Mucilaginibacter gracilis: one gene and its partner. Each later gene encodes a partner of the first gene's protein in a complex. Links are inferred from orthologs where the notes say so. Each region holds a gene or a part of one and is shown in the gene's direction. Other genes may lie near its edges. The genes, in order: groL and metK.

The links.
Region 2: the proteins of groL (region 1) and metK are in contact, whole or in part, in a cryo-EM structure (PDB 8P4O), measured with the Escherichia coli proteins. The link is inferred for Mucilaginibacter gracilis from one-to-one orthologs.

Annotation. Positions count from the first base shown.
Region 1 is NZ_RBKU01000001.1:6,441,772-6,453,599, reverse strand. The notes cover bases 5,389-8,357. They hold groL (chaperonin GroEL), read left to right. Parts: upstream 5,389-6,038; coding sequence 6,039-7,676; downstream 7,677-8,357. Other genes in these bases: BDD43_RS28765 (mechanosensitive ion channel family protein), read left to right, coding at 8,021-8,357; groES (co-chaperone GroES), read left to right, coding at 5,603-5,893. In the rest of the region: BDD43_RS28805 (MiaB/RimO family radical SAM methylthiotransferase), read left to right, coding at 1-1,174; BDD43_RS28800 (four helix bundle protein), read left to right, coding at 1,211-1,570; BDD43_RS28795 (sigma-54 interaction domain-containing protein), read left to right, coding at 1,622-2,881; BDD43_RS28790 (LptE family protein), read left to right, coding at 2,885-3,403; BDD43_RS28785 (hypothetical protein), read left to right, coding at 3,422-5,023; preprotein translocase subunit SecG, read left to right, coding at 5,034-5,369; more of BDD43_RS28765, read left to right, coding at 8,358-8,806; BDD43_RS28760 (DUF58 domain-containing protein), read right to left, coding at 8,811-10,157; BDD43_RS28755 (AAA family ATPase), read right to left, coding at 10,158-11,135; BDD43_RS28750 (DUF4350 domain-containing protein), read right to left, coding at 11,141-11,828.
Region 2 is NZ_RBKU01000001.1:1,565,354-1,577,209, reverse strand. Bases 118-3,114 are described here. They hold metK (methionine adenosyltransferase), read left to right. Parts: upstream 118-989; coding sequence 990-2,240; downstream 2,241-3,114. Other genes in these bases: BDD43_RS06695 (lysophospholipid acyltransferase family protein), read left to right, coding at 2,937-3,114; BDD43_RS06700 (NUDIX domain-containing protein), read left to right, coding at 2,342-2,905; BDD43_RS06710 (diacylglycerol/lipid kinase family protein), read right to left, coding at 118-771. Outside these bases: more of BDD43_RS06710, read right to left, coding at 1-117; more of BDD43_RS06695, read left to right, coding at 3,115-3,674; BDD43_RS06690 (L,D-transpeptidase scaffold domain-containing protein), read left to right, coding at 3,731-5,275; BDD43_RS06685 (murein L,D-transpeptidase catalytic domain family protein), read right to left, coding at 5,283-6,083; BDD43_RS06680 (TonB-dependent receptor), read right to left, coding at 6,313-8,772; BDD43_RS06675 (LytR/AlgR family response regulator transcription factor), read right to left, coding at 8,861-9,586; BDD43_RS06670 (sensor histidine kinase), read right to left, coding at 9,589-10,605; BDD43_RS06665 (hypothetical protein), read left to right, coding at 10,838-11,059; BDD43_RS06660 (ABC transporter ATP-binding protein), read left to right, coding at 11,053-11,856. UniProt on the Escherichia coli protein: Catalyzes the formation of S-adenosylmethionine (AdoMet) from methionine and ATP.

The DNA of each region.
Region 1 (11,828 bases):
TGGTGTGCTGGGCTGCATGGCCGAGCGCTTAAAAGCCAAATTTTTAGAAGAAGAAAAACTGGTTGATGTTGTGGTTGGCCCCGATGCCTATCGCGATTTGCCTAATTTGATAGACCAGGTTGATAGCGGGCAGCGTGCCGTAAACGTATTGCTATCGCGCGAGGAAACTTATGCCGATATAAGCCCGGTGCGTTTAAACAGCAATGGCATAAACGCATTTGTATCTATTATGCGTGGTTGCGATAACATGTGCTCGTTTTGCGTGGTGCCTTTTACCCGTGGCCGCGAACGCAGCCGCGATGCCGTATCAATAGTTGCCGAGTGTACCGATTTATTTAACCAGGGCTACCGCGAGGTAACGTTGCTTGGGCAAAATGTGGATTCGTACAAATGGACAAAGCCTCACCCCGCCCTCTCTAAAGGAGAGGGAGCCGAAGAGGATAATCAAAAAGTCCTCTCCTTTGGAGAGGATTTAGGTGAGGCTACGGTTAACTTTGCCGGATTGCTTGAAATGGTTGCTCTCATTAATCCCGATTTGCGTGTTCGCTTTTCAACGTCGCACCCTAAGGATATTACCGACGAGGTGCTTTACACCATAGCCAAATACGATAATATTTGTAACTATATCCATTTGCCGGTACAATCGGGCAATAGCCGCGTGTTGGACATTATGAACCGCACGTACACCCGTGAGTGGTATATTGACCGGATAGACGCTATCCGCCGCATTATTCCGGAATGCGCAATATCAACCGATGTAATTACAGGTTTCTGCACCGAAACCGAGGAAGAGCACCAGGACACGGTAAGTATGATGGATTACGTAAAGTACGATTTTGCCTACATGTTTATGTACTCCGAGCGCCCCGGTACATTAGCCGCCAAACGTTTTGCCGACGACATACCCGAGGATGTTAAAAAAACGCGCCTGCAAGAAATTGTGGCCAAACAACAACAGTATTCGCTTGTTCGATTACAAGCGCAGCTTGGCAAGGTGCAAAAGGTGCTTATTGAAGGTTTCTCCAAAAAATCAAACCAGGATTATTGTGGCCGCAGCGATCAAAACGCTATGGTTATTTTCCCGGTTGACGAAAGGTTTAAACCGGGCCAATATGTTAACGTAATTGCGGAAAGATGCACTACGGCAACATTAATGGGACATATAGTTGATTAGGTAAGAAGACTCAAGAATCAAGAACCAAGAATTAAGATGAAGAGGCATAACTTCAAGAACCTAAAAATATGGGAGAAGGCTATGGACTTCACTGATTTAACTTATGATTATTGTAAAGGCTTGCCTACTGAAGAAAGATATAATCTTATAGATCAAATAAATAGGTGTTCGTGCTCGGTACCTTCAAATATTGCTGAAGGTTCCGGAAAAAGAACAAACGTACATTTTGCGGAATTTTTATCAACGGCATTATCATCTTCATATGAAGCTGAAACCCAGTTGTTGATTTGTGAAAGGCGCACGTATGGCGATAAAGAAAAAATTGAACCAGTGTTTAGAATTGGTTGCAGAAGTCCAAAGAATGATATTTGCTTTCAGGGAATATATTCTTGGTAATGACGGTAAGTCTTAATTCTTGCATCTTGATTCTTGAGTCTATTTAAAACAATGGAAGTACAAGAAATTAAACAACGCTTTGGTATCATCGGTAGTTCGCCGTTGTTAAACCGGGCCATTAATATAGCTAACCAGGTTGCGCCTACCGATATTTCGGTACTGATAACCGGTGAAAGCGGTAGTGGTAAAGAAGTTTTTTCGCACATCATTCACCAAATGAGTCCGCGTAAGCATGGGCCTTTTATAGCCGTTAACTGCGGGGCCATACCCGAAGGCACCATTGATTCCGAACTTTTTGGTCATGAAAAGGGAGCCTATACCGGTGCCGTTGGTGAGCGTAAAGGATACTTTGAAACCGTAAACGGCGGCACCATATTTTTAGATGAAATTGGCGAAATGCCGCTGGGTACACAGGCACGTTTGCTACGCGTGCTGGAGTCGGGCCAGTACATTAAGGTAGGTTCGTCTAAAGTAGAAAAAACCAATGTGCGGGTAATAGCAGCAACCAATGTTGATGTTTACGAAGCCGTAAAAGCAGGCAAATTTAGAGAAGATTTATATTACCGCTTAAATACCGTACCACTACGCATACCGCCTTTACGAGACAGGAAAGAAGATATTTACCTCATCTTCCGTAAATTCACTTCGGATTTTACTGCCAAATACCGCTCGCCGCCTATACAACTGGATGATGCTGCGCAGCAGGTATTAATTAACTACTCGTGGCCGGGCAACGTAAGGCAGTTAAAAAATATAGCCGAGCAACTGGCCGTGCTTGAGCGCGACCGCACCATTACCGCGCAAACCCTGCTTACCTATATACCGCACGAAATGGGCAACCGCAACCTGCCCATGCGTATTGAAAACCAGCCGAAAGAAGATTTCTCCGAAAGGGACATCCTCTATAAAGTGCTTTTTGATATGAAACGCGACATGGTTGAGCTAAAAAAACTGGTTGCCGATATTATAGAACAAGGCGGTGTAGCGGCCAATTATGCAGGCAATGCGCAGGTAATTAATCAACTTTACCGCGATATTGATTTACCAAATAAGGCCGAGTCGCAATTTACTTTGCAACAACCCGTTCATAACAATAATAACACTGGCAGTAGCAATAATAACGGCAACGATAATTATAACATTACGCACGATGCCGAAGAAGTTGAAGAATCGTTGTCGCTGATAGAAAAGGAATCTGATTTGATTCGTAAGGCATTAAAAAAGCATCGTGGTAAACGTAAACTTGCGGCGCAGGAATTGGGAATATCCGAAAGAACATTGTACCGTAAGATCAAAGAATTAAATTTGTAACAGATGAAGAAAAAGATATTGCTGTTAATTTTTCCGTTACTGCTCTTAAGTCAAGCCTGTACCTACAAGTTAAGCTTGAATGGGGCATCAATACCCCCGGAGTTAAAAACCATTAATGTATCGTTTTTTGAGAATACGGCCCCTTATGTGGTTAATAATCTGAGCCAAACATTTACCGAAGCATTAAAAGACCGTATCCGTTCGCAAACGAGCCTTAGCTTGGTTAGGGGCGAGGCTGATGCCACTTTGGAAGGCCAGATAACTGGTTATACCATAGCACCGGCATCGGTACAGGCTACCAGTGATAACAGGGCACCCGTTGCCGGGCTTACACGCCTTACTATTACCATAAAGGCCAAATACACCAATATTGCCAATAAAAAATATAATTTTGAAGAATCATTCACCCGATTTAAAGATTTTGCGGGGGATATATCATCACAGGAGCAAACTTTGATACAAGCCCTTAATAAACAGTTGACGGAAGATATTTTTAACCGAGCCTTTGCAAATTGGGCGTAAATTCGTAGTTTAAGCAACGTGGAAGTTTTAAATACAAATTATAAAGAGTTTTTTTCGGATATTGTAGCTAATCCGGCCGAAGTTGGCAGTATCCATGCCCCACACTTAAAGGCGCTGGTTGAGCTGTATCCGCAAAGTGCCATTTTACGCGCCATGCTTGCCCGTGCCATTCAGGTTACAGATCAGGCAGGCTTTCAACAAAAACTTAAATCGGCTGCAGCTTATGCATCCGATAGGGCCATACTTTATAATTTAATTAACTACCCCGAAAAGCTGGTTAAAAAATATGCGCAGGCAGGCGTTATTGAGGAAGTAGAAAACCCGCCGGTTACTGAACTTGATTATAAAGCTGAACCGCAAAGTGATGTTGACGATTTTGCTAAACAATTTGAGGAAGAAACAGAGCCGGTAAACTATTTCCATGAATCGGAAGAAGTTTTAGAGGAACCCGGCCAGTATCACCAAGGTAACGATACAGCCGCAACCAACGGGCAAACCGAAGATAGAGAAGCATACTTTAACACCGTACCAAACCAGCCGTTACAACCCGAATTATTGGCCGATGAGGCAGCTTACCAAACGTATGCCCCACAGCAAGAAGAAGTTATTGCGCAACCCGAGCCCTATGTTTACGCTAATATAGGCAACCAACCAGTTGTAGGTACCGCCTTGCCATCAGAAATTGATGATGAGGTTTATGATGAGATAACCGGTATTGAAGATATTTACGGCGAAATAATACGCGAGCCAAAAACTACAATGCCCGATGCAGCCCCCCCGCAGGAGCAGGCCCAAGCAGGAGAAGATGCCAGTAATAATTTGGAGGACATATTGCTTGCCCAATACGGTGCCGTATTAAGTGATAGCCCAATTATTGCCAGCGAGCCGCAACCCGCTACCCCTGTTGCCGAGCCACCCGCACCCGAAGAAACATATACGTTTTCGGCCAGTCGCTTTCGCGATAAAATGGCGTTAGCTAACGATGAGGTTGAATTTGAAATGGTGAGTACAACAGCACCACAACAGCAAGCACCAATGCAAGCAGAACCCGTGCCTGTACCCGAGCCGGCGCCAATGGTTGAAAGTAATGCAAACCATTTTACACCTCAGTTTGCTGAAGATGATTCGCGGATGGCTAAGTACGACGACGACTCGTTACCGTACAGTTTTATGTGGTGGCTCAATAAAACCCGTAAAGAACATGCCGATACGCACCAGCCTTATGCGCCTAAACCAGCCCCGCAACAGGAACCACGGGCACCCGCACCCGACGAATTACAACAGCAGTATTTCGAGAATATTTTTAGCCTTACATCTGTTGAGCAACTGGATATTAACACGCGCAACAAGCGTAAGGGTGGCGAAATAATAGACAGGTTTATAGAAAAAGATCCGCAGTTAAAACCGCCTAATACCGAAAAACTGGATAACGAAAACAAGGCAAAACAAAGTTCGGAAGATAAAAGTATCCTCGTTTCGGAAACGCTCGCGGGTATATACGCCGATCAGATGTTGTATAGTAAGGCAATTATAGCTTACCAAAAATTATTGTTGAGATTTCCGGAAAAAAGCACTTACTTTGTTGCCCAGATTGAAATATTAGAAAAGAAGATAAATTAAATAAAATAAAATGTTATTATTAGTAATTGTTGCCATTATTGTTTGTGTGCTTTTGGGGCTTATTGTTTTAATTCAAAACCCTAAAGGTGGTGGCTTATCATCAAACTTTTCCAGTTCGTCGCAACTGTTAGGTGTGCAAAAAACCGGCGACATCCTTGAAAAAGGTACCTGGATACTGGCCGTTGCATTAATTGTATTATCGTTAACTATTAATGTGGTTGGTAAAACCGGTGCAGGCAAGGTTGAAAATGTAAACCAGGAGCAAATTGATAAGGCTTCGAAACCAAGTGTGCCTGTAAACAGCGCACCTGCTTCTTTGCCAGATTTGAACAAAAAAACCAAGTAAGCAATTAGCTTTATAATTGAAAGGGCTTTAAGAGTTATTCTTAAAGCCCTTTTTTTTGCTATGCATGACATCATGACACGGCTGTATTAACCCCTGAGCTAACTATATTTTACACTTAATGAAATTTTGACAAACCTTCCGTCAATATGTGCCATATACATATCATGGCATAATTAGTGTTGCTTGGCTGTTATAATCATTATAACAACTATAATAAATTAAAACAAATAACTATGTCGTTAAACATTAAACCTCTTGGAGATAGAGTAGTTGTAGAAGCTGCTGCTGCTGAAGAAAAAACTGCATCTGGTATCTTTATTCCGGATACTGCTAAAGAAAAACCTCAAGTTGGAACTATAGTAGCCGTTGGGCCGGGCAGGCACGCAGATTCCGGAACTTTAATAGCTCCAACTGTTAAAGTTGGTGATAAAGTTTTGTACGGTAAATACGCCGGTACCGAAACAAGCTACGAAGGTAAGGAGTATTTAATTATGCGCGAATCTGACGTTTACGCGGTATTGTAAATTAATGATTGAAGGATTGATGGATTGAATGATTGAATAAAAATCATTGATGAAGTTGACGATTCAATAAAGAAAAAATCAAATTACATACTGAATAGACAATCAATCATTCAGTTAATCAAATCATTCAAATTTAAAAAAGAAGATGGCAAAAATCGTTAAATACAATGTTGAAGCACGCGACGCCTTAAAACGCGGTGTTGATATTTTAGCTAATGCAGTTAAGGTAACATTAGGCCCTAAGGGCAGAAATGTAATTATAGATAAAAAGTTTGGTTCGCCAATTATCACTAAAGATGGTGTAACTGTTGCTAAAGAAATTGAATTGAAAGATTCTTTAGAAAACATGGGTGCCCAAATGGTGAAAGAAGTAGCATCAAAAACTGCTGATATTGCTGGTGATGGTACAACTACAGCAACCGTTTTAGCTCAGGCTATTGTTACTGCCGGTATTAAAAACGTTGCCGCCGGTGCAAACCCTATGGATTTGAAACGCGGTATTGACAAAGCTGTTGAAGCTGTTGTTAAAAACCTGCAAGAGCAATCGCAAGCTGTTGGCGATGACAACAACAAAATTAAACAAGTTGCATCTATCTCGGCTAATAACGACGAAGTTATCGGTTCGCTTATTGCGGCTGCTATGGCTAAGGTTGGTAAAGACGGTGTAATTACAGTTGAAGAGGCTAAAGGTACCGAAACCGAAGTTAAAACTGTTGAAGGTATGCAGTTTGACCGTGGTTACCTATCGCCATACTTTGTTACCAATGCAGATAAAATGGAAGTTGAGTTAGAAAACCCATACATCCTTATCTACGACAAAAAGATTTCTTCGATGAAGGAATTGTTGCCTATCCTTGAAAAACAAGTACAAACTGGCAAACCATTGTTAATTATTGCCGAAGATTTAGATGGCGAAGCATTGGCTACTTTGGTAGTTAATAAAATTCGTGGTTCGTTAAAAGTTGCTGCTGTTAAGGCTCCAGGTTTTGGCGATCGCAGAAAAGCAATGTTAGAGGATATTGCTATCCTAACCGGTGGTACTGTTATCTCGGAAGAAAGAGGTTACAAATTAGAAAACGCCGATTTAACTTACTTAGGTACTGCCGAGAAAATAGTTATTGATAAAGATAACACTACAGTTATCAATGGATCGGGCGGAACAGAAGAGATCAAATCTCGCGTTAACCAAATCAAAGCACAGATTGAAACTACAACATCAGATTACGATAAAGAAAAATTACAAGAACGCCTTGCCAAATTATCTGGCGGTGTTGCTGTACTTTACGTAGGTGCTGCATCGGAAGTTGAGATGAAAGAAAAGAAAGACCGTGTTGACGATGCTTTACATGCAACCCGCGCTGCGGTTGAAGAAGGTATTGTTGCAGGTGGTGGTGTTGCTTTCATTCGCGCTGTTGAATCGTTAAAAGATTTAAAAGGTGCTAACGAAGATGAAAACACTGGTATCCAAATCATCCGTCGTGCTATCGAAGAGCCATTACGTCAAATTTGCGAAAACGCAGGTATCGAAGGTTCTATCGTAGTACAAAAGGTTAAAGAAGGTACTGCAGATTACGGTTACAACGCACGTACTGATGTGTACGAAAACCTGATCTCGGCCGGAGTAATTGATCCTACTAAAGTAGGCCGTGTAGCTTTACAAAATGCTGCTTCAATTGCTGCTATGTTGTTAACTACCGAATGTGTATTGGCTGATGAGCCTGCTGATGAGTCTGCAGGTGGCGGTCATCCACCAATGGGTGGCGGTATGGGCGGTATGATGTAATATCAATCCGCTTTACCCTTAACGGGCAAAGTTTAATATATCAAACCCTGTTCAGTTTACTGGACAGGGTTTTTTTATGCAGCATTAAACCCTCGGCTAATCATACCGTCAAAAAAAGCAAATGTGATGCTATATGTAACATTTTTGCAATCGGCATCTCATTTTTGGGACTCTGTGATATATAATGAGTTATTTAGGAATTAAGGCACAGCATTTGATATTTAGCAAGTATGAAAGCGATAAGTGAAAAAACAAAATATGTATCTAACCGCATAATAGGTTGGGCAATAACAGAAGGGCCACAATTATTTGTAACTTTCTTTAGATAGTAATATCTTTAGGGTATGAACCTTCACAAGTTTTATACCCAAGTATCTGATTGGGCAATTACACACGCCCCAAAATACATCCTCGCTGCTGCATTTTACTTTATTGGTTTATGGTTTATTAAACTTGTAAAGCTCAAGCTTCGCGGCCACATGAGCCACAGGCAAATCCACTCGTCGTTACGGCCATTTTTCCTAAGTTTAAGTATTACAACAATGCATATTTTGCTATTTGTTGGAGCTATGGAAATTGCGGATGTGCAGTTAACCATTTTTAATACCGTTATTGGAGCCCTGGGTATAACCGCAGGTTTGGCATTATCGGGCACGTTGCAAAATTTTGCCGGAGGGGTATTTATCCTGTTGCTTAAACCCTTTACTATTGATGATAATATTATTGCGCAAGGCGTTGATGGGGTAGTAACATCTATCCAGATATTTTACACCGAAATTCTTACTGCTGATAACAAAGCTGTTATTATACCAAACGGCAAGCTCTTTAACGAAATTATTACCAACGTTACCCGCGAAAATAAACGCCGTATTGATTTTGAACTGAAGCTTGGTTACGTGGTTGAAATTGAACAGGTTAAGGTTATAATATTAGCTGCCATAGCTAAAACACCAAATGTATTGCCCGATCCGGCACCTATTACCGGCATATCGGCCCTGGAGGTTGATGGGCTGAGGGTAGCCGTTAAGGTATGGACAAAAACCGAGCAGTTTAGCTCCACCCGGTTTGCCCTGCACGAAAATATTTTGAAAGACCTTAAAAGCGCAAGTATTAAGTTGCCTGGAATGTAATGGTTTATATTTTCTGCCTCGCCTTTAATTCCAGATAACGGTTAATAGTATTCACGGTTAAGTTTTGCGGTGCACTTAATATGGATTGTATGCCGTGGCGGGCAAGCTCTTTAACGATGAGCTTTTTCTCGTAAGCAAACTTTTCGGCTATGGTTTTGATGTAAATTCCTTCTACGTTACAGGCTGGCTGTTCGCTTATTTTTTTGAGTTCGGTGTTTTCAAAAAACACTAAAACTAATAGGTGAAACTTTGCAATGCGCTGTAAAAATGGCAACTGCCTTTGCAGTGCCGACATGCTTTCGAAATTGGTGAAAAAAACAACCAAACTCCGTTGTTTAAGCGTGTTGCGGATGGTGGTATAAAGCAACTCCATATTGGTTTCCATATAGCGCGTTTTCTCTTTATACAAAACCTCCATTATTTTATTGAGCTGCGTAGGCCGCCTGTCGGCAGGTATAACGGCACCTTTTTGGTCTGACGCGGTAATTAACCCTGCCTTATCCTGCTTTATTAACGCTACGCTTGATAGTACCAGGCTTGCATTAATAGCATAATCAAGTAAACTCAAACCCTCAAAAGGCATTTTCATGGTTCGCGATTTATCTATTACGCAATACACGTGCTGCGATTTTTCGTCGGTATAATTGTTAACCATTAACTCGCCCCGCCTGGCCGATGCCTTCCAGTTAAGGGTTCGGAAATCATCGCCGGCAACGTAATTTTTTATTTGCTCAAACTCCATGCTGTTGCCCAGGCGGCGTATTTTTTTTATGCCATATTCGTTTAAGCGGTTTGATATAGCCATTAGCTCGTATTTACGCATCTGTAAAAATGATGGGTAAACGGCCAGTGTTTGGCCTTGCTCAAAGTTAAAGCGGCGGTTAACGAGGCCCAAGGGCGCTTGTACGTACACACGTACATAACCAAATTCGTATTCGCCACGTTTGGTGGGCCGCAATACGTAATTTAACAATTTATGCTGATGGCTTGTTAAAGTAGTTTGGAAAAGTACGTCCCGTTTTTGAAACTGGTGCGGAATCTCGTCGATAATGCCTGTGCTAACCTTAAAGTTGTAAAAGTTTTCTATGTAAATACCAATTTCGTTATCGTCGCCATTGCTCAATCGTTCGGGTGCATGCCTTTTGGCGAAAATACCGTTGCTTGTGCCGTAAAGCATCCACAAATCGATTATTAACAAAACGATAAGTGTAAAGAAAAATATTGCCGGGATTTGCCCCAGCCAGGTAAAAAAGAACGACAAAAGGTATAATACCGCAGCACCACCCAGGCCGATGAATAAGCGGGTGGTTAAAAACAGATTTTTATAGTACAGGCTAAAAAGCGACTTCACTTATCTTGGTATTTCTATTTTTTGGATAATTTGGGCAACAACCTCATCTGGCGTAACGCCTTCCATTTCTTTGTCAGGCGTAAGCATAATGCGGTGCCTTAATACGGCGGGTGCTACCCATATCACGTCTTCGGGGGTTATAAAATCGCGGCCCTTCATGGCGGCCAATGCCTTGGCACTGTTTACAATAGCTAAGGATGCACGCGGCGAGCCACCCAAAAAGAGCGATTTATTACTGCGCGTTTCGTGAATTATTTTGGCTACAAACTCCAATAGTTTAGGTTCTACAAAAAAGGAACGTACTTGCTGGCGCAGACTAATAATATCCTGCCCGGATAATACAGGTTTAATGTGGGCCAGTTGGTCGATTGTTTTTTGTTGGTGCTGTTGGGTGAGGATGGTAATTTCTTCGGCTAAGGACGGGTATTTAACCTCAATCTTAAATAAAAAGCGATCGAGCTGGGCCTCGGGAAGGCGATAGGTACCTTCCTGCTCAACAGGGTTTTGCGTGGCCAGTACAATGAAGGGTTCTTCCATTTTATAGCTGTGGCCGTCAATAGTAACCTGACGCTCTTCCATTACCTCAAACAAGGCCGACTGTGTTTTTGCCGGGGCGCGGTTTATCTCATCAATTAAAATAATGTTACCAAATATGGGCCCGCGTTTAAACTCAAAATCGATAGTTTTTGGGTTAAATACAGAGGTACCCAGCACATCCGACGGCATCAAATCGGGCGTGAACTGAATGCGCGAAAACTGTGCATCAATACTTTTAGCTATTAGCTTGGCCGTTAGTGTTTTGGCTATACCGGGTACACCCTCAATTAAAATATGGCCGTCGGCCAAAATGCCGGCAATCAGCAGGTCGATGCTGTCCTGCTGGCCAACAATTACCTGGCCAAGGCTGGCTTTAATTTGGGTTACAGCGTCGCTAAGGCGGCTCAAATCTGTACGTTGTTCAAAAAATTCCTGTTCCATATTTATTACCTGGATTGACTGTAAAATTGTTCTATGTTTTTATTAAGTGCTATAAGCTCGCTGTCGTTTACCGGTGCATTGCTGCGCACAAATGTTATCTGGCGTAAAAGTTCGTGCAGTAATGCCGTGTCGACGCCGCTTTTTTGTGCCAGGAGCGTTAAAAACTCTTCATTCAGCACATTGGTTTTTAAGCCATATTTACTGCGCAGGTGCTCTAAAAAATAAGTTACTTTTTTTGTGGCGATGTTACTGTTATTCCGTTGCTCATAATAAACTTGCCCAACCACGTTCACAAACTCCAACGTTGAGTTTCGCAACGGCTCAATAACCGGAATAATGCGCTGCCGCCGCTTGGCCTCGTATATTACGAAGAATAGCAGGCTGAAGAGGGCAATATACAATGCAGCACGCAAACTACTATTACGTATAAAAACCCGCAGCGATGAATCAGATTCGCCATCGCGTCCGCGCGAATAGTATTCATCCCAAAGTAGGCTCCCATTGTTTTTAAGATACGACAAGGCAATGGGCACATAAGCAGCTCCCTGATCTTGCAGTATACTGTAATTGCTAAACATTAACGGGTTTGAGTTTAAATAAAGGTTACCCTTACCCATGCTAAACTTTAAATAATTACTATGTTCGTTTTCGTTTTTGCCAATAACTACGGCCTGGGCGGTATCAAACTTACTA
Region 2 (11,856 bases), 4.9 Mb from region 1 along the record:
GCGTTTAACCTTAATATGCCGGCCACGTATAATTTCAACAAACTTTGAGCTTTCTGATGTTTTGGTTAGCATTCGCAGGCCCATTTCGGGCAACCTATACACCGGGAAGGGTTTAATAATGCAAACATCTATCAGCCCGTCGTGCAGTGATGCCTTAGGCGACACGTGCGCATTGTTACCATATTGCGACGAATTAGCAAAACTTAACATAAATGCTTCTCTGTCGTAATCTTTACCATCAATAGTTATACGGTAGTTTTGCGCCTTATAATTAGATATTTCCTGTACCGACGACTTGAAGTAAGCCCGGAAACCACGTGTTTTACCATGCGAAAAAACTTCGCTGATGTGGGCATCAAAACCCATTCCGGCCATATTAAAAAACCACTGGTTGTTTATTTTGCCCGCATCAATAGTTTCTGTGCGGCCAATGTTGAGGGTTTTTATGGCGCTTACCGGGTCCATCGGTATCTTTAAAAACCTTGCCAGCCCGTTGCCCGAGCCAAAAGGCAAAATACCTAATACAGTATTACTACCGGCAATAGCCGACGCCGTTTCATTAACCGTACCATCGCCACCAACGGCAACTATAATATCAAAAGCTTTAGCGGCATCTTTAGATAGTTGCGAAATGGGCGTTTCTTTTGTACTAAATATAATTTCGTGGTCAAACACCTCGCTGTCCAGGTGTTCATTAATCAAGTGCGGAACCTTATCCTTCGTTTTATTACCCGAAACCGGGTTTATAATAAATAATGCTTTCTTTTTCAAATATTGTATTGCTTTGGGCTATCAAAAGTACTTGTATTTTCGACTTTTATAAAATTGTTTTAACTTCGCCGAACGAAAGTGGACTGATTTGAAAACGTTCTGGTTAACAGAACCCGGATTGCAACCACGTAAAAAAGTGCTAAACCCGCTTCTTTTTTTACTTCCAATCCTATTCAGCAGCCGTTTTTTCGTGTTTATAAAATTTTTTTGAAAAATTTATGTCATATCTATTTACTTCAGAATCGGTATCGGAAGGACACCCGGACAAGGTTGCCGACCAAATATCGGATGCATTAATTGACAATTTTCTGGCATTTGACCCGGAATCGAAAGTTGCCTGCGAAACGTTAGTTACCACAGGGCAGGTTATTTTGGCTGGCGAGGTTAAATCAAAAACCTATCTCGACGTGCAAAAAATAGCGCGCGATGTAATTAATAAAATAGGCTATACCAAGGCCGAATATATGTTTGACGGAAGTTCGTGCGGTGTGCTATCGGCTATTCATGAGCAATCGCCGGATATTAACCAGGGCGTTGACCGTAAAAGTAAAGAAGAGCAGGGAGCTGGCGACCAGGGTATGATGTTTGGATATGCCACCATTGAAACCGATAATTATATGCCCCTGGCACTGGATATTGCCCACGCTATTTTAATTACCCTTGCCGAAATTCGCCGCGAAAACAGCGAGGTAAAATATTTGAGGCCGGATGCAAAATCGCAGGTAACGTTGGAGTATGATGATAACAACCAACCGGTACGTATTGACGCTATTGTGGTTTCGACCCAGCATGATGATTTTGGCGAAGAGCCTGTAATGCTTGAGCAAATACGTAAAGACATTATTAACATTTTAGTTCCGCGTGTAAAAAGCAAGTACCCTAAATACGGCCACTTTTTTAACGACGATATTAAATACCATATTAACCCAACCGGCAAATTTGTTATTGGCGGTCCGCACGGCGATACCGGTTTAACAGGCCGTAAAATAATTGTTGATACCTATGGTGGCAAAGGCGCACATGGTGGCGGTGCCTTTTCGGGAAAAGACCCATCTAAGGTGGATAGATCGGCAGCATATGCAACCCGCCACATTGCTAAAAACCTGGTTGCCGCTGGTGTATGCAGCGAGGTGCTGGTACAGGTATCATACGCTATTGGTGTTGCACAGCCAATGGGTATTTACATAAACACATACGGCACAGCTAAGGTTAACCTTACCGATGGCGAAATTGCCCGAAAGGTTGAAACCATTTTTAACATGACGCCTTACGCTATTGAAACCCGCCTTAAATTGCGCAACCCCATTTATTCGGAAACGGCTGCTTACGGGCACTTTGGCAGGCCGCACCAAATAGTAAACAAAACATTTACCCTGCCCGATGGCACAGCCAAAACTATGGAGGTTGAATTGTTTACCTGGGAAAAGCTGGATTATGTTGATAAAGTTAAAACAGCATTTAGCATTTAAAATACTATCGGCCTCCTTTAACGGAGGCTTTTTTGTTGTACAAGCGTATTTTATTTGCAACAAATTGTAAACGCAATTAAATTTCCCAGCAAAATATAAACATGCATAACACCGAAACCAATCCCTGGAAAATAACTTCCGAAAAAGCTATATATGATAACCCCTGGATAAATTTAACCGAGTACCAGGTTATTAACCCAGCGGGCAACCCGGGTATTTATGGTAAGGTGCATTTTAAAAACCTAGCTATTGGCGTTGTACCCTTGGATGATGACTTGAATACTTATCTGGTTGGGCAGTACCGTTTCCCTTTAGAACAATACAGCTGGGAAATACCCGAAGGCGGCGGCCCACATGCCGAACACGCTTTGGATGCCGCCAAGCGCGAGTTATTGGAAGAAACGGGGCTAATGGCCAATAAATGGACCGAGTTGCAACGCATGCACCTATCAAACTCCGTGAGCGACGAATTAAGCATTGTTTATTTAGCACAGGGCCTTACCCAACACCAGGCCGAACCCGAAGAAACTGAGCAACTTGTTATTAAAAAAGTACCTTTTGAGCAGGTATATCAAATGGTATGCAACGGCCAGATAACCGACTCGATGACGGTTGCCGCAGTGCTTAAAATAAAGATAATGCTGCTGCAAAATAACTTGCTTTAATTTATCCGCCGTAAATACTAATTTTGCGCCGATGCATAAGTTTTTTGGATACATACTAACACCTTTATATTATCTCTTCTTTTGGTTTTGGCTGGGGATATTTCACCCTACCCAATGGCTGGCTTATAATATAGGTGGTTATAAAGCCCATAAGGCTGTGGTTGATTTGATGAACTTTTTTTTGGTAGCCACTTGTTATTTATTGGGCAACCGGGTAACGTTCACCAATAATCAAACCCTGCCAACTGATAGGCCCATCGTATTTTTATCAAACCACCAAAGCATGTATGATATTCCGCCAATTATTTGGTTTCTGCGTAAGCATCATGCAAAATTTATTTCAAAAATTGAATTAACTAAGGGTATACCGTCAATATCCTATAACCTGCGTAAAGGCGGCGGCGCTAATATCGACCGTAAAGACGGTAAACAATCTATTATAGAAATTGTAAAACTGGCCGAACGGATGAAAGAAAACAACTGGTCGGCGGTGATATTCCCGGAAGGAACGCGGGCAAAAGACGGCAGGGCCAAAAATTTTCAGGTGGGCGGGGTAGCCACTATTCTTAAAAAATGTCCCAATGCACTGCTTGTACCCCTGGCAATTGATAATTCGTGGCGCATGGTGCAATACGGCTTTTTCCCTTTAAGTGCATTTGAACATATTACCCTAAAAGTGTTACCACCCATAGAGCCAGGAAACAAACCCTACGAGCAACTGGTGTTAGAGGCCGAAACAAGCATAAAAAAAGCACTGGGCCAGGCCTAAAATTAACCACTGGTATAATGATTGCTATACAGGCGTAAAATTACTGTATAAAAATTATGCTATCATCTAAAAATATTGTTTTTGCTGTACTGGCCACGGCAGGCCTTTTTATATTATTAACGTTTGCAAGCTGTAAAAAGAAGGTTCGATCGGATATTGGAAAGGCCTTTTTTGCAAAAACCCAAAACAAGGTTTTTAAAGATATTACTCCCGAAGGCTTTGCTATAGTATTAAAAAAAGCACTAACCGACCCAAATACCAAACTTAGCAACCCTAAAATAATTGAGGCTTATTATGATAGCCACGATTATGACCCGGTTTTGTTAACCAGCAATTTAAGCAATGATAACCTTAGGCTTTTAGTTGATTACCTGGGCAAGGCAAACGAGCATGGCCTGGATCCTAAAATGTTCCAAACTGAAAAAATAAAGTTGTTGCTGGCTAAATTTTACGATAAAAAAGCCATTAAAACTACCGATGAGGCTTATACCGATATGGCTCAACTGGAATTAAGTATAGCTAATTCGCTTATCAATTACTCCAACGCGCTGCAATTTGGCGTGATGAACCCCAGGCGCATTTATGCTAATTATTACACGGTAACTAAACGGCCAGATAGTTTAAGCATGAGCCGCGTTTTTGAATTAAAAAATTTAAAAACTTTTTTAGATAGCATTCAGCCAAAAAACCCGCAATACCTTACTTTACAAAAAGCACTGGTTAGTAACGTAGTTGTACCTGGCCAAACCAAAGAAGAAACACAGCGCACCCTATTAGTTAACCTTGAACGCTTGCGCTGGAAAAACAAACCAACCGAGGCGCGATACGCCATAGTAAACATTCCGGATTTTCAGTTAGATTTGATGGAGAACGGCAAATCAACACTCAACATGAAGGTTTGTGTTGGCCAGGGCCGCAATGGTAACCATACCGATAACCTGGTTGAGTATGACGACAGTGATAAAATAGACAGACCTTTTCAGCGCGAAACCCCGCAGCTAAACAGCTTAATATACGTTGCCGAGGTAAACCCGATATGGAACATTCCGCAAAGCATTGCAAACAAAGAAATTATTGTTGAAGCCGCTAAAGACCGCTATTATTTATCAAACAAAAACATTAACGTTTATAAAAACGGTGCTATTGTTAACGACCCCGAAACAATTAAATGGGCCTCGATTTCGGAAAAAGAACGTAGCCAATACTCTTTTAAACAACAGCCCGGCGCCGATAACTCGCTGGGAAAAGTAAAGTTTTTATTTAACAACAAAAGCAGTGTTTACCTGCACGATACTCCAGCCAAAGATGCCTTTAAAAAACCAATGAGAGCCGTTAGCCACGGATGCGTGCGGCTTGAAAAACCGCTTGATTTTGCACATGCCCTTTTTGGCGACGGCGAAAAGTATAATACCATAGCTAAACTAATGGGCGAAGATAATAGCAAACCCACCAGTTTATACCTCAATAAAAAAGTACCGGTTTATATAACCTATGTTACCTGCTGGGCTGACGCCGGCGGAACACTACAATTTAGGAAAGATATTTACGGTTTAGATATTGTGTTATATGCACACCTGCAAAAGTTTTTGGCACCCGTATAACAGGTTGCTATAACATTGCGTTTGCCGACGATGCACTATCATTATCCTGAAAAGCTATTCGCACAGCCATATCGGGGTTTAAATATTTTGAGCTGTAGCTACCATCGTTCCCGTTTATAAATAAGAGGTTTTTGCCTTTAATGGTATCGATGATTTTGTTGGCTAGCAGAGGAGAAACAGCCGGGCAACCCTGGCTGCGCCCAAGGCGGCCTAACTCTTTAATAGAAGCTTCGCAAACGTAGGGCGCGGCGTGTAAAACAATGTCGCGTTCGTTTGCGCGGTCGTTAAAGCCTTCGTCCATGCCGTTTAGCTTTAATGAGCGGCCGTGTTTGCCCATATAAACCTTATCGGTTACATAAAAACCGATGCTGCTTTCAAACGAATCAACATTGTTAGAAAAATGAGATGCTACATCGGCTCCGCTGTTTTGGCCGTGTGCAACCCAGGTATTTAACAACAATTTTTGCTTTTGCAGATCAATTATCCACATGCGCTTTGTGCAGCTTGATTTAGCCAAATCAACTATGGTTATAATACAACTGTTAGAAGTAATTTTATCGGCCAATTTAAGGTTATAATATCCGGTTATTGCTTTTTTAAGTACGGCAACATCTAAACCGCTATTTTGCAAAGCGCAGGTTTGATAAATGTTATCAACATAGTGGTTAAATAACCGGCTGGCTAATGAAACACTGGAGTTTTCGGTTGAATCTTTTAATGAAAAACTATTGGGGGTGTAAACAGGGCTGTTCAGCGTAAGCGACACCGCAAAAAACGCACAAGGAATCCATAAAAAAGATTTAATCATACTTAAATTGGTTTTAAATTAATTAGTTATATCTATTGCTTTATACGTGTCGTGTTGGCAAATGTTGCTTTTGATTATCCAACTTTAAATCAAAGAGAAATATACAACACCCGAACGAAATTTATTTAACCAACATTTAATAAACGACCATTTAACAAGAATATTATGTATTGCTTGCTGCACAAAAAAACCGGGGTTAAAACCCCGGCTCCTGTTCAAATATTTAAGCCTAAAATTTATAGGCTAAAGTTGTTAAAAACTGTGTTGGCGGTATAGGTGTAACGCTATAGTTATCGTGTATTAAGTAATTCATGGTATTGGTAACGTTGGTTACGCTTGCCAATAACGATAGTTTTTTATAGGTATAACCAGCAGACAGATCAAGAGTTGCAAAACCGCCTACTGGCAGCAAACGGTTATATTTTTGTGTTTGCCCAACAGTGTTGTTATAACCCGCGTACCTAAAGCCGGTATAAAATGCAGAGGCTCCTAATTTAAAGCCTTTTAGTTGGCCGCCGCTAAACTTATAAAATATTGAGCCATTTGCCGTATTGGAAGGATTAATAACGATTGGTTCGCCCTCCAGGTTTGAGCCCTTTAAACCAGTTGTGTTAGAAAAAAAGGCATGGTTATAAGCATAACCTGTAATAAAATACAGGTTTTTAGATATGTTGCCTGATATGTCAATCTCTACACCGTTGCTTGTTGTTTGGCCACTAAACTTTTTTAGGGCTGTATTTGTATTTTCAATAGGGCCGTCAACTGTTGTGTATGGGGATTGAACTGCAAGATTTTGATTAATTATTTTGTACACGCTAATATTTGCCGACAATTTATCATCAAAAAATTTGTTTTTAATACCAGCCTCATATTGGTCAACAACAGACGGAGTCATGGCTTGTCCGGTTGCAACATTAGTGCCTGTATTAATTACAAAATTGTTAGTATAGCCTGCATAAATAGATGTTGTTGCAACAGGCTCATATATCAAAGCTATTTTTGGCGAAAAGGCCCCATCAACCTTATTTGCTGCCGAACCCCTGTAATCTACAGCTCTGGCGTAGCTTGTTACATATGTGGCTACGGTTTTTTGTACCGAGTACCGCAAGCCGGCCAGTATTTTAAATTTATCGGTAAGGCTTATCAAGTCTTGAATATAATATCCAAAACGGTATGATGGTGCTTTAGTTAAAGCAGTATCGGTAGTATTAGGCATATCGGTGCGAGCGGTGTATTTGTTTAAATCAATTATATTTATTACATCGTAAACATTTGCTGCGCCATTAATGGTACTCAAACCTTGTATAGTATAGGTATTAGTTAAATTAGTAACTTTTGCAAAATCGGTACCAACCAATAGTTGGTGAGTTATACCACCTGTTTTAAATGTTCCGTTTAAATTTAGCTGCGCAGTGTAATTATTTTCGGTGGTATTAGCACGTGCTAACCCCCTGTTCCAATCGCCATTGGCAGCCACGTTGTTAGGCAAGCCAGAACCATACGAATCAATTTTAGTTCCCTGGCTTGAGGTAATAAAGTTTAAACGCCAGGCATCTGCCAATTGGTGGTTTACCGTTAACGTGCCCGAATACTGGTCCATGTGGCTGTATGCCCATGAGGTATTGATAAACTGCGACCGTGGAACCGTGGAATTTATAGCCTGGCCTAAATTAAGCGAGCCTACGCCCCAATCGGGAGTTAAGTTAGATTTTAAATAATCGCCGGATAATATGATGGTGGTTTTTTCGCCAGCTTTGTATAATAGCGATGGGTTTACATAAAAACGTTCGGTTTTTACATTATCGCGGTAGCTGCCATCATTTTCGTAAGTACTAACTACTCTAAATGCCAGGTTTTTGCTTATCGGGCCATAAACATCAACCGCTGGTTTGTACATATTGTAACTGCCATAGCGCATTGATACTTCGCCGCCGTTTTCAAACTTTGGCTTTTTTGTTACCATGTTGATAATCACACCGCCCGAAACATTGCCATACAATAAGGCCGAACTCCCCTTTAACACTTCGATAGATTCCAGGGTACTTGCTTCGGGAAAACCGGCGGTATTGGTGAGCACGCCATCTTTAAATATACTGCCCGAGCCACCACCTATGCCTATACTGTAGCCGCGTGCGGTAAAGGTTTCGCCCACGCCGCCGCGGGTTTGGGTAAGTGTAACCCCGCTTACATTTCTAACTGCATCTCCAAGGCGGTTAATTTGCTGGTCTTCTATTACTTTATTAGTTACCACGCCCGAGCTTTGTGGTAAATCCATAGGGCTAATATCTGCCTTGCCTAATGCTGTAGGTGTAGTATTTATGGTTTTACCCGAATTAATATTTATTTCACTCAACTCGGTTGCGCTTTGCGCCAGGGTAAAGTTAAGCTCGGCCACCTGCCCCGCGTTAACAGTTACCTGTTGTTGCTGTTGGCTATGGCCCACATGGCTTAATACAATTGTGTAATTACCTACAGGCAGGTTTTTAAATGCATACGTTCCCTTTTCTGTAGTAGCGGTTTGCTTGTGAGCTTCCTTTATTTTTACGGTAACATAAGCAGCGGGTTTACCGTCGCTGGTTAAAACCGTGCCTTTTATTGATCCATTACCCGGTTGGGCGGCGGCGACCAGGCAGCATAAGCTACAAAAAATAAATATTGCTGTTTTGAGCTGGTGATAGAAGTTTTTCATTTTATTTATTTAGACTAATTATAAACAGCCGCAAAGGAAATAAAAATACCGCCCTCTTGCAATTTTATTTGTAATTAGTCTAAATAAGCTAAATGTTTTTGGCGTCTATAATTTTGAAGAACTGGTCGCGATAGGTATCGCCAACAGGTATTACCTTATCCTTAATCCAAATGCGGCTGCGTTCAATACTATCTATCTTATTTAGCGCCACTATGTATGATTTGTGAACCCTGATGAAATGCTTTTCGGGTAAAGCATCTTCCATCTTCTTCATAATCTGCAGGGTTATAATGCGCTCTGTTGGGGTAAATATGGATATATAGTCTTTAAGGCCTTCTATAAAAAGAATATCGTGCAGATAAACCTTTTGTATTTTGTGCTCTGTTTTAACAAAAATAAAGTCGCTTAATAAATCCTGCTGCGCGGGTTCGGGGGCGGGGGCTGCAACGGCAGTTGAGGGCCTAATAATACCTTGCGCCTTTTGTGCCGACTTATAAAACCGATCAAAAGCTATCGGTTTTAAAAGGTAATCAACAACATCAAGTTCATAGCCTTCTAACGCATATTGCGAATAGGCAGTAGTTAATATTACTTTCGCCTTTCCGTTGGCAATTTTTAAAAACTGTATACCGGTTAGTTCGGGCATTTGCACATCCAAAAAAACCAAATCAACCAGGCCGTTTTGCACAAATGACAATGCCTCGATGGGGTTTGTTGTTGATTTAACAAGGCTTAAAAATGGCACCTTGCTAATATAATCTTCCAATATATGTAAGGCCAAAGGCTCATCGTCAACTACCAAACATCGTATCATGGCTATAAATTTAAGGATAATTCGCTGGTATAAGTATCGGCACCGTCGTCAATTTTCATTTGGTACTTGCCGGGGTATAATAAATCGAGCCTGCGTTTCACGTTGTTAAGGCCAATACCTCCTGCCCAATCTTTATTAAATTGATGCTTTTTATTTTCCATTTTAAAATAAAGATGCTCTGGTTCAATATCCATAACAATGCGTATGGGGCTTTGGGGATCGTTGGCAACGCCATGTTTAAAGGCGTTTTCTATAAACGAAATCAGCAATAGTGGTACTATACGCTGGTGGCTGATAAGCCCGTTTATCTCAAAATCAACAAAAGCTTTGTTAGCGTAACGTATCTTTTGCAAATCGATATAGTTTTGCAGGTATTGCAGTTCTTTAGCCAAATCAACCTTGTTATCGTTACACTCGTAAAGCATATAACGCATAATTTCGGATAGTTTTAAAATGGCTTCGGGCGTAGTTTCTGATCGTTGATAAGCCAGCGAATAAATGCTGTTAAGCGAGTTAAACAAAAAGTGCGGGTTAATTTGCGATTTAAGAAAAGCCAGTTCGGCACTCAAACGCTGGTTTTCCAGATCGCGCTGAATGCGCTCGTTCAAAAACCAGTCTAAGGTAAATTTAAGTACCGTGCTTAAAAACACAAATATTAAACTGGTAAAAAAAGCACTTATGTAGTACGAAGTAAAACTAATTACCCCATGCATATTACCCCGCACCAGCACATACTGCTTAAAAAACAGCGCCAGGCCATACTTAATAAAACCAATTAGCAGTATAAAAATAAATAGGGTAAGGTTGTACTTTAAATACTTTTTACGGTTTAAAAACAGCGGTATAAATAACAAAAAGTTAACATAAAACAGCCCAATGTTAATAAACCCGTACAGTACAAAAATAACCAACAAGCCTTCGATACTTATTTTGGTATTGTTGTGCGTAATTAAGCCAAAAAAGCACACCATACACACCCAAAAAAACACGTGCCAAAATATTTGCCATCCTTTTTTCATTTATCGCTCGCTCACTTTCATCGCATCTAATGTAAAATAAATAACTATAATACTAACTGTATTTAGATGTACGCCGCATTTTTACCGATGAACCGGATTTGATTGCCGATTAATTAAATTAGGCTGTATTTACCCGTTCATCTATAATTACTGGCTGTTGGTCTAATTGATTTTAGCAGGTTAAACTATTGCTATTCATTTGTGTCATCAAATCAATCAAACAATATCTGCCATGAAAAAGTTAATCAACAACACAAACCCATTTATGTTACTACTTGTACCTATACTATTTGTAATGGTTATGGGCGTAAGCTACCAGATAGAAAAAAAGGGATCGGAGCTTGAAAAAGCTGCAAACGTTGCATATAACGGAAAACAGGCCACTTCTTTGTTTAATAAAAGTGTAACTTTGTTTAAGGCGGTATGTTCCGTAGCAAAACAAAGAGAATGGTAATTAATACCGACCAGCTTTCGTTCCACTTTGGTAGCCAGCAGGTTGTAAAATCTGTATCGTTGCAAGTGCCCGAAGGCAGCATTTATGGTTTTTTGGGGCCAAATGGCGCCGGTAAAACAACAACCATTAAGCTACTGCTTAATTTGCTGCATGCTGATAATGGCACTATTAAACTATTTGACAAAGACATACTCACTCACCGGATAGAAATACTATCGCAAATAGGCTCGTTAATTGAGCAGCCTGCTATTTATAGTCACCTTTCGGGAAGAGAAAACCTTCGCAACCGTGCCTTGCTATTGCAGGTACCCGCCGCCCGGGTTGACGAGATGCTCGAGCTTGTACGCTTAAAACAAGCAGCAAATAAAAAAGCGGGGCAATACTCATTGGGCATGAAACAACGCCTGGGTATAGCCCTGGCCCTGTTATCGGACCCCAAACTTATTATTTTAGACGAACCCACCAACGGCCTCGACCCTAACGGCATTATAGAAATACGGCAATTGCTGATGCGCCTGGTGCAAGAGCAAGGCAAAACCGTTTTTGTATCGAGCCATTTACTGGCCGAAATTGAACGTATGGCAACCCACGTTGGTATTATAAACCACGGCCAGCTTGTTTTTCAGGGTACTATTGAGGACTTGCAGGGTTTAAGCAAGCCCCTTGTGCATATTGAGTTAAGCGATAGTGCCGATGCGGCCAATTTGCTAACCCGCAGTGGCTTTACTATTAACGACGTTCAGGAGGGTAACATTTTTGTCCCCTATACATCAAAGGAAGAAACTGGACGCATAAAC